Linked DNA regions of Oharaeibacter diazotrophicus. Each later gene encodes a partner of the first gene's protein in a complex. Links are inferred from orthologs where the notes say so. Each region holds a gene or a part of one and is shown on either strand. Other genes may lie near its edges.

Region 1 (5,583 bases):
CACAACCAGACAATGCTTCATCGAACACTCCATGGATCCGCCCCCCGGATCGCGAATTCCGTCAGGCGGCGAGCTGGTCGAGCATGCGGCCGAGCACGCGCTCGACGTCGAGGATGACCATGAGCTGCCCGGACAGGCGGTGGACGCCGCCGGAGATCTCCGCCCAGCGGCGGTCCAGGTTGGCCGGGTTGGCCTCCCGGCTCGCGGTCGGCAGGGTCAGGACCTCGCCGACCTCGTCGATGATCAGGCCGTAGCTCTCGCCGCGGTACTCGATGCCCACCGCCATGATGGTGGAGGCACCCTCGCGGGCCGAGAGGCCGAGGCGGCGGCGCATGTCGATGGCGGTGACGATGCGGCCGCGCAGGTTGAGGACGCCGGCGATCTCCGGCGCCGACAGCGGCACGCGGGTCATGCTCTCGGGCACGAAGACGTCGTGGACCTTGGAGATCGGCAGGCCGAACAGCTGGCCGCCGATCACCACCGTGACGTACTGGGTGGTGTCCGAGTGGGTGTCGTTGGCCGCTTCGCCGTGGTTGAATTCGGTGCTCATGCCGCCAGTCCCATCTCGCTGGTGGTGATTTCCTTGAGGGTGGCGATCAGGCCCGGTCGGTCGAACTTGGCGACGTAGTCGTCGAAGCCCGACTGGCGGCCGCGCTCGATCGAGGCCGGCGTGCAGACCGCCGACAGCGCGATGATCGGCGTCGCCCGGAAGCGGGCGTCGCGGCGCAGCATCTCGGCGAACTCGAAGCCGTTCACGACCGGCATCTCGATGTCGGAGACGATGACGTCGTAGCGCTCGCCGTCGCCGAGGCGCTTCATGGCCTCGGTGGCCGAGGCGCAGGTGGTGACGTCGAAGCCGGCCGCCTTCAGCACCGGGCCGAGCATGTTGCGGAAGAACGGGCTGTCGTCGATGAACAGCAGCGTCCGCGTCAGCGCCGCCGAGGAGATCTCCTTGCGGGTGAACCAGTCCTCGAAGGCGAGCGGCAGGAAGTGGCCGATGTCGATGACCTCGGTCGCCTTGCCCTTGATGACGCCGGAGCCGAGGATGCCGGGCACCTCGGAGCCGACCTGGATGTCGAGACGCTCCTCGACGATGTCGACGATCTCGTCGACCACGAGGCCCATCGAGCGGCCGGCGTCGGAGAACACCAGCATCGGCTGGGTGCCCTCGGTGCGGCGGCGGACGTTCTCGTTGAGGTAGACCAGCGGCATCAGCGTGCCGCGGTACTGCACGAGGTCGCGGCCGTTGGAGCGCTCGATCTTCTCGATCTCGAACTCCTCGAGGCGGGTGACCAGCGACAGCGGCACCGCCTTCGGCTCGGGCGAGCCGGCGTGGAACAGCAGCATCGACACCTTGTTCTGATCCTCGCTCGGGCGGACCTTGGCGTCGTCGTGGCGGTCGGTGGCGTCGGCGGTGGCGGTGCCGATCGCCGAGGCGACGCCGTTCGGGTCGATGATCATGATCACCGAGCCGTCGCCGAGGATGGTGTTGCCCGAGAACATGGTGATGTGCCGGAGCATCTTGCTCATCGGCTTGACCACGATCTCCTCGGTGTGGAACACGCCGTCGACCACGACGCCGAAGGTGACGTTGCCGACCTGCATGACGACGATGAAGCCGTCGTCCTCGCTCTTGGCCTCGGGGCCGTCGGTGATGCCAAGCAGGCGGGCGAGCGGCACCAGCGGCAGCAGCTTGTTGCGCAGGCGCAGCACCGGCGTGTCGTTGATGCGCTCGATGCGGTGCTCGGAGTTGGTCTGCACCCGGACGAGTTCGACGACCGAGAGCTGCGGGATGGCGTAGCGGTCGCCGGAGCACTCGACGATCAGCGTCGAGACGATCGCCAGCGTCAGCGGGATCTTGATGGTGAAGGTGGTGCCCTTGCCGATCACCGACTTCAGGTCGATCGTGCCGCCGATCAGCTCGATGTTGGTGCGCACCACGTCCATGCCGACGCCGCGGCCGGACACCGAGGTCACCTTGGCGGCGGTCGAGAAGCCCGGCGCGAAGATGTACTTGAAGACCTGACTCTCCGACATCTTCTCGAGCTCGGCCTCGCTGGCGAGCCCGTTCTCCACGATCTTGGCCTTGATACGGTCGATGTTGAGACCGCGGCCGTCGTCGGCGATGTCGATGATGATGTGGCCGCCCTCGTGGTAGGCGGACAGCTTGATGATGCCCTTCTCGGTCTTGCCGGCGCGCTTGCGCTCGTCCGGACGCTCGAGGCCGTGGTCCGCGGAGTTGCGGACCATGTGGGTCAGCGGATCCTTGATCAGCTCGAGCACCTGGCGGTCGAGTTCGGTCTCGGCGCCGTTCATCTCGAGCTCGATCTGCTTGCCGAGCTCCTGGGCGAGGTCGCGGACGATGCGCGGCAGCTTCTGCCAGGCGTTGCCGATCGGCTGCATGCGCGTCTTCATGACGCCCTCCTGCAGCTCGGCCGTCACGTTGGAGAGGCGCTGCAGGGGAACCTTGAACTCGCTGTCCTCGTGGCGGCGGACGATCTCGAGCAGCTGGTTGCGGGTCAGCACCAGCTCGGACACCATGGTCATAAGGTGCTCGAGCGTCTCGACGTTGACGCGGATCGACTGGCTGGTGACCGAGCCCTTGCCCTCGCCCTTGGCGCCGTCGTCGTGGTCCTTGTCCTCGGCGACGACCTTCTCGGCCTTCTCCGGCTTCGGGGCCTGACGGGTCATGCGCGCCTCGATCTCGGCGGCGACCTTGGCGAAGTCGATGCCGGCCTGCTGGGCGGCCTCGGCGGCGGGCTCCTCGGCCACGGCGGCGGCGACGGGGGGCGCCTCGACCTCGGTCTCGCGGAAGGCGCGCTCGAGTTCGTCGAGGGAGACCTCGCCGGGGCGCAACTCGCGCTCGAGGATCTGCGGCACCAGCGTGCCGACCGCGACCTCGGGCTTCTTCTCGGCGGCCTTCTTGGCCTCGGCCTTGGCGGCGTCGCCGGCGAGCGACATCCGCTCGAGCTGGGAGATCAGGTCCGAGTCGACGCCCTTCGGCTCCTCGCCCTCCTGCGCCTCGAGTTCGGCCAGGATGCCCTTGATGCGGTCGATGGTCTGCAGGATCAGGCTGACCGCCTCGGGCGTGACCGGCGCGCCCTCGCGGAACTTGCCCATCAGCGTCTCGGCCGCGTGCGCCAGCGCCTCGAGGCGCGGCAGGCCGAGGAATCCGCAGGTGCCCTTGATGGTGTGGACGAGGCGGAAGATGTTGTCGAGGATCCGAGCGTTGTTCGGTTCCTGCTCGAACTTGACCAGTTCGACGTCGACGACGTCGAGCGACTCGTTCGTCTCCGTCAGAAATTCCCGAAGCAGATCGTCCATGGTCACCCCCGCAGGACACGGCCCGCATCCGAGCCGCACCTCCCGTTTCGGGACGCGAAGGTGACGGCCGTCTCTGATCGGGGATTTTCGGGGTAGATCCGTTAAGATTGCTTGAAGTGAAGCGTTCCGAAACGAGGCAATCGCGCGATCGCGAACTAATCAACTCTACGGATGCGGTTTTTCCGGTTCAGGCCGCGGGCGCCGCCTGGAACACGACGGTGTCGTCGGTCTTCTCCACGGTCAGCACGAAGCCGACGTCGCGGGCGAGGGCGCCGGTGTAGTAGGGCTGTATCGCGTGGGCGTCGACGTGGCCGCCGTCCTCGAGCTTGCCGGCGAGCAGGTCGATCGCGCGCGGCGGGATGCGCGCCGACGGGCCGGTCGCCTCGATGCGCAGCGTCGGCGTCGGCAGCTCGCCTTCGGCGGTGACGACGACGCGGCCGCCGCGCGGGATCGCGTGCAGCGAGACCAGCAAGAGGTTCAGCAGCAGCTTGACCTGGTTCTTCGGCAGTAGCCGGCGGGTCGCCTGCCACGACAATTCGGCCTTCTCGCTCTCCATGTAGCGCTTGGCGACCGTCTCGGCGTCGCCGAGGTCGACCTCGGCACCGGCGGAGCCGGCGGCGCCGAAGGCGAGCCGGGCGAACTGCAGCTTGGCCGAGGCGGTGCGCGCGCTCTTGCGGATGAGGTCGAAGGCGAAGGCCTTCATCTCCTCGCCGTCCTCCTCGTCGAGGACCTCGAGGCCGTTGGTGATCGCGCCGACCGGCGAGATGATGTCGTGGCAGACCCGCGAGCACAGCAGCGCGGCGAAGTCGAGGGCTTCGATCCTGGTCGGCTCGGACATGGCGGCGGGTTCCCCGGAAGACACGGCGCGGCAACGGGCCGAATCGGGCGATCCGACCCTTCCGCCCGCCTGGATACAGGCGCGCGCCGGTCCTGCCAACCCGAGCCCCGTCCGCCGCCTCAGGGCGCCAGCATGGCGCGCACCGCCGGCCACTTGGCGTCGGCGGCGGCGACCAGCGCGTCGGCGTCGGCGAGGAAGGCTGTCCGGTCGGCGACCGAGTTGAACAGGTAGAGCCGCTGGCGGTGGATCGCGAAGATCGTCGGGTCGCCCTCCTGCGGCACCGCCCGTGCCACGCCGACGACGCCGTGGCCGCCGTAGGCGGGGGCGTAGACCGCCGGCGCGTCGGAGAAGGCGGCGGCGTTGCCGCGGTTGACGAAGATCCAGTAGGCGCCGTCCCACTCGACCTCGATCTCGGGGTCGCCGCGCACCGGCATGCCGTCGAGGAAATAGGCGACCGGGTCGTAGCCGCCGATGGCGACGCCGGTGAAGGGGTCGGAGACGACGTATTCGCCGATGGCCGCGGCCGGCCGGGCCGTCGCCAACACCGCCGCCGCGGCGCCGAGGAGCAGCTCGCGACGTGCAAGTCGCCGTTGTGTCGCCGGATTCGCCATGTTCATGTTCCGGGACGCCGAATCGAACCGGCGCCGCGCCGATCTTGCCCGCGGGCGGGTGACGGGCGGGTTAACCGGGGACGGGGGTCCGGAGGAAGTCCACGCATGCACGCGTCCGTGTCACGCCGCTTCGCGACCTGCGCCATGGTCGCCGCCGCCGTCGCCGCAGCGGTTCCCGCGGCGGCCCAGCAGCCCGACGCCAGCTTCTCCTCGGCCGAGCTGGTAAACGCCGGCAACAAGTTCTTCGGCGAGATCTCGAGCGGCCTCGCCGCCGTGGTCGAGAAGGCGGTGTCGAGCTACGGCCAGCCCAACGGCTACATCCTCGGCCAGGAGGGCGGCGGCGCCATCTTCGGCGGCCTGCGCTACGGCGAGGGCATGCTCTACACCCGCAACGCCGGCAGCTACAAGGTGTACTGGCAGGGCCCTTCGCTCGGCCTCGACATCGGTGCCGACGGCGCCCGCACCATGATGCTGGTCTACGGCCTGCCGAGCGTCGACGCGCTCTACACCCGCTTCGGCGGCGTCGACGGATCGGCCTACGTGGTCGGCGGCTTCGGCATCACCGCGCTCGCCGCCGGCGGCATTCGGGTGGTGCCGGTGCGCTCCGGCGTCGGCGCCCGCCTCGGCGTCAACGTCGGCTACCTCAAGTTCACGCCGGAAGCGACCTGGAACCCGTTCTGACGGCGTCCGGCGGCTTGACCGGGCGCGCGGGCGCGCCGATCCTGGCGCCGCGTCCGGTCGGCCCGCCGCCGTCCGCGCGAGCACCATCCGCGCCGTTCGCCCGGCCCCGCTGCCCTCCCGGTGTCGCGG
Region 2 (3,700 bases), on another replicon or contig:
CCACAACGGCGTCGTCGGCTATGGCGAGGCGGGCGAGGCGCTCCGCCGCTTCCGCGCCGACGGCCGGCCGGTGGTGCTGCTCACCAACGCGCCGCGCCCGGCGTACGAGGTCGAGGCGATCCTGGCCCGGTTCGGGATCCCGCGCGACGCCTACGACTGCATCGTCACCTCGGGCGACGCCTGCCGCGGCCATCTGAAGCGCGAGGGCGCGGTCCGGGTGCTGCACCTCGGCCCGCCGCGCGACCTGCCGCTGTTCGAGGGCCTGAAGCTCGACCTCGTCGGCGAGGAGGAGGCCGAACTCGTCGTCTGCACGGGCCTCTTCGACGACGACACCGAGACCGCCGAGGACTATCGCGCCCTGCTCGGCCGCTGCCTCGCGCGCGGACTGCGGATGTTCTGCGCCAACCCGGACATCGTGGTCGAGCGCGGCGACCGGCTGATCTACTGCGCCGGCGCGATCGCCCAACTCTACGACGATATGGGCGGGGAGACGGTGATGTTCGGCAAGCCGCACAAGCCGGTCTACGACATCGCCCTCGAGACGGTGGCCGAGATCGCCGGCGAGCCGATCGCCCACCACGACGTGCTGGCGATCGGCGACGCGCTGCCGACCGACGTCAAGGGTGCCTGGGGCCAGGGCTTGCCGGTTCTGATGGTGACGGCCGGCATCCACGCCGCCGACTTCGGGCCGGCCGACGCGCCGGATCCGGCGGCGGTCGCCAAGCGGCTCGCGATCGAGGGGCTGGAGATCACGGCGGCGGTGCCGCGTCTCGTCTGGTGAGGCGGGCGCCCGGGCGGGCGCACCGTCGACGGCGCGCCGCGGTCAGGCCAGCAGCGCGTCGATGTCGTCCTGGCTGACGCCCTCGCCCTTGAGCTGGGGGCCGTGCAGGATCAGTTCGCGGCGGCGGCGTTCCTCCGCGGTCTCCTCGTCGGGTGCCGGCGGCTGGTCGCTCGGCACCAGTTTCAGACGTTCCACCAACTGGCTGATGCGCGTGTCGAGGTGGTTCAGGGTCTGCACCACCTTGGAGATGCGCTGGCCGGTGATGTCCTGGAACGAGCAGGCCTCGAAGATCTCGACCACCTTGTCGTTGACCAGCGCCTGGAAGGCGTCCTGATCCGACGGGTCGGCGCCCATGATCTCCTCGGCCGCCGACATGATGGCGTTGGTGGCGGTCTCGGTAGCCTCGACGATGGCGTCGAGTTCGCGGCCGGCGGCGGGAATGCGGTCGTAGCGCATGTCCGCCAGCTTGATGTCGCCGATGTCCTTCTTCATCGAAGCGATCATGCCGGCCATCTCGCCGAGTTCGGCGTAGACGCTGACGTCGATCGGATGGATGTAGCTGCGCAGCGTGTCGGTCATGGCCTCGGCGAGGCGCATGACGTCCTCGAGCGAGATCTCCGCACCCTTGCGGTCGTTGCGCAGGTAGTCGATCACGCGAGCCATGTGCTCGGCGGTCATGTCGGCCATGATAGGCAGTTCCCTCCGTTCCGGCGCGATCGGAGATCGCGCCGGCTACGCCCCCGTTTCCCCCCGGCGGGCCGTCGATCGCTGGGTCGCCGGGGCCGGCGGGCTCAGTCGCCGAACACGGCCTCGATCTTGCCCTTCAGCGTCTGCGCGTTGAACGGCTTGACGATGTAGTTGTTCACGCCCGCCTTCTTCGCCGCGATGACGTTCTCCGTCTTGGACTCGGCGGTCACCATGATGAAGGGCGTCTTGGCGAGGCTGGTGTCGGCACGGACCTGCTTCAGCAGCTCGTAGCCGGTCATGGGCTCCATGTTCCAGTCGGAGATGACGAGCCCGTAGCGGCGCTCGCGCATCTTGCCGAGGGCCTCGGTGCCGTCGGAGGCCTCGTCCACGTCCTCGAAACCCAGCTGCTTCAGCAGGTTCCGGATGATTCGGATCATGGTCTTGTAGTCGTCGACCACGAGAACCGGGATCGAAGTGTCCAGGGCCATCGTCTACTCCAAACAAGGCGCGGCACGCCTCCGGCCGCGTTGACTTTGAGCCGTCATCTCTCGTCGCGCCGCATCCGTCCGTTTCCGGCGGATACGCCCCGCTTCAGTTGCGACACTACGGTAAGGACCTGAAAAGTCGGTTAATCCGGCGGGACCCTCGGAAAGACGTGAAACGGGGTCGCGAAAACCGCTCGTTCATCTCGTCGCATGGACCAATTGGTCGGTTGCGCGGGGCCCGGCTCCGGCGCCATTCCTGGCGCGCGCCGGCGAGCGGGCGCTGGACGGAGAGACGAGACGATGGCCTTCGCGGAGATCACCCAGTACTGCTTCGAGGACCTCGCGGTCGGCATGCGCGAGACCTACCTCAAGACCGTGATGGATTCCGACGTCATCGGCTTCGCGCAGCTGTCCGGCGACCGCAATCCGATCCACCTGTCGGAGCATTTCGCCGCCCGCACCCGCTTCGGCGGCCGCATCGCGCACGGGCTCTACACCGCCAGCCTGATTTCGGCCGTGCTCGGCATGCGCCTGCCCGGTCCCGGCGCGGTCTATCTGTCGCAGACGCTGAACTTCAAGGCGCCGGTCAGGATCGGCGACGTCATCGCCGTGTCGGTCGAGGTGGTCGAACTGCTCGAGAAGGGCGCCCGCGCCCGCCTGCACTGCGAGGCCCGCGTCGACGCCGCCGTCGTCCTCGAGGGCGAGGCGATGGTCAAGGTGCCGCGCCGCGCCGAGATCGAGGCGATCGCGCGGGAGTGACGGCGCCCCCTCCCCTGCGCCGGCCGGCTTGACGGCCGGGCGGGTGCGGTGCGAGGGTCCGCCGCGCCGGACGCGACGTCCGGACACGGCCGGCCCTCCGGACCCGCCGTCCCCGCCGCAGTCGCATCGGATCCATGCCGGGCTCGTCCTTCCTCGTCCACGACCTCGCCCTCGCCGACGGCGCCGCGGGTCTGCCGTCCGTCCTTTCCGGTGCGGTCGTCGCGATCGGCAACTTCGACGGCGTGCACCGCGGCCATCAGGCGGTGCTGGAGGCGGCGCGCGCCGAGGCCGACCGCCGCGGCGCGCCCGCCGTGGTGCTCACCTTCGAGCCGCACCCGCGCGACGTCTTCAAGCCCGACGAGAAGGTGTTCCGGCTGACCCCGCCGCACGTCAAGGCGCGGATCGCCGAGGCGCTCGGCTTCGACGGCCTCGTCACCCTCGGTTTCGACCGCGCCCTCGCCGCCGTGCCGGCCGAGGACTTCGTCGCCGACGTGCTGGTGCGCCGGCTCGCCATCGTCGGCGTCGCGGTCGGCTGGAACTTCCACTTCGGCGCCCGCCGCGGCGGCACGCCGGACCGGCTCGCCGAACTCGGCGCGCTGGAGGGCTTCGCGGTCGAGATCGTGCAGCCCTTCGCCGACGAGGGCGGCACGGCGGTGTCGTCGAGCCGGATCCGCGGCCTGATCGCGGACGGGGCGGTCGGCGAGGCCGCCGGCTTGCTCGGCTACCGCTGGTTCTTCGAGGGCACCGTGGTCGACGGCGACAAGCGCGGCCGCACCATCGGCTATCCCACGGCCAACGTCCGCCTACCCGCCGAGACCCGGCTCGCCCACGGCATCTACGCCGTGCTGATCGAGATCGACGGCGAGACCCGCCACGGCGTCGCCAGCTTCGGCCGCCGGCCGACCTTCGACAACGGCGCACCGGTGTTCGAGACCTACGTGTTCGACTTCGCCGGCGACCTTTACGGCCGCACCGTCGCGGTCACGCC

What was found. The genes of interacting proteins can lie anywhere in the genome.
Region 2: the proteins of EDD54_RS19155 (region 1) and EDD54_RS16985 are in contact, whole or in part, in a solved structure (PDB 1A0O), measured with the Escherichia coli proteins. The link is inferred for Oharaeibacter diazotrophicus from one-to-one orthologs.

The regions. Positions count from the first base shown.
Region 1 is NZ_SNXY01000010.1:321,949-327,531, forward strand. What follows is about bases 347-3,660. They hold EDD54_RS19155 (hybrid sensor histidine kinase/response regulator), read right to left. Parts: upstream 3,325-3,660; coding sequence 547-3,324; downstream 347-546. Other genes in these bases: EDD54_RS19150 (chemotaxis protein CheW), read right to left, coding at 347-550; chpT (histidine phosphotransferase ChpT), read right to left, coding at 3,512-3,660. Outside these bases: EDD54_RS19145 (response regulator), read right to left, coding at 1-21; more of EDD54_RS19150, read right to left, coding at 62-346; more of chpT, read right to left, coding at 3,661-4,162; EDD54_RS19165 (YHS domain-containing (seleno)protein), read right to left, coding at 4,282-4,773; EDD54_RS19170 (DUF1134 domain-containing protein), read left to right, coding at 4,879-5,454. UniProt on the Escherichia coli protein: Involved in the transmission of sensory signals from the chemoreceptors to the flagellar motors. CheA is autophosphorylated; it can transfer its phosphate group to either CheB or CheY.
Region 2 is NZ_SNXY01000009.1:415,253-418,952, forward strand. Bases 265-2,944 are described here. They hold EDD54_RS16985 (response regulator), read right to left. Parts: upstream 1,957-2,944; coding sequence 1,573-1,956; downstream 265-1,572. Other genes in these bases: EDD54_RS16975 (TIGR01459 family HAD-type hydrolase), read left to right, coding at 265-781; EDD54_RS16980 (protein phosphatase CheZ), read right to left, coding at 824-1,468; EDD54_RS16990 (MaoC family dehydratase), read left to right, coding at 2,254-2,712; EDD54_RS16995 (bifunctional riboflavin kinase/FAD synthetase), read left to right, coding at 2,847-2,944. In the rest of the region: more of EDD54_RS16975, read left to right, coding at 1-264; more of EDD54_RS16995, read left to right, coding at 2,945-3,700. UniProt on the Escherichia coli protein: Involved in the transmission of sensory signals from the chemoreceptors to the flagellar motors.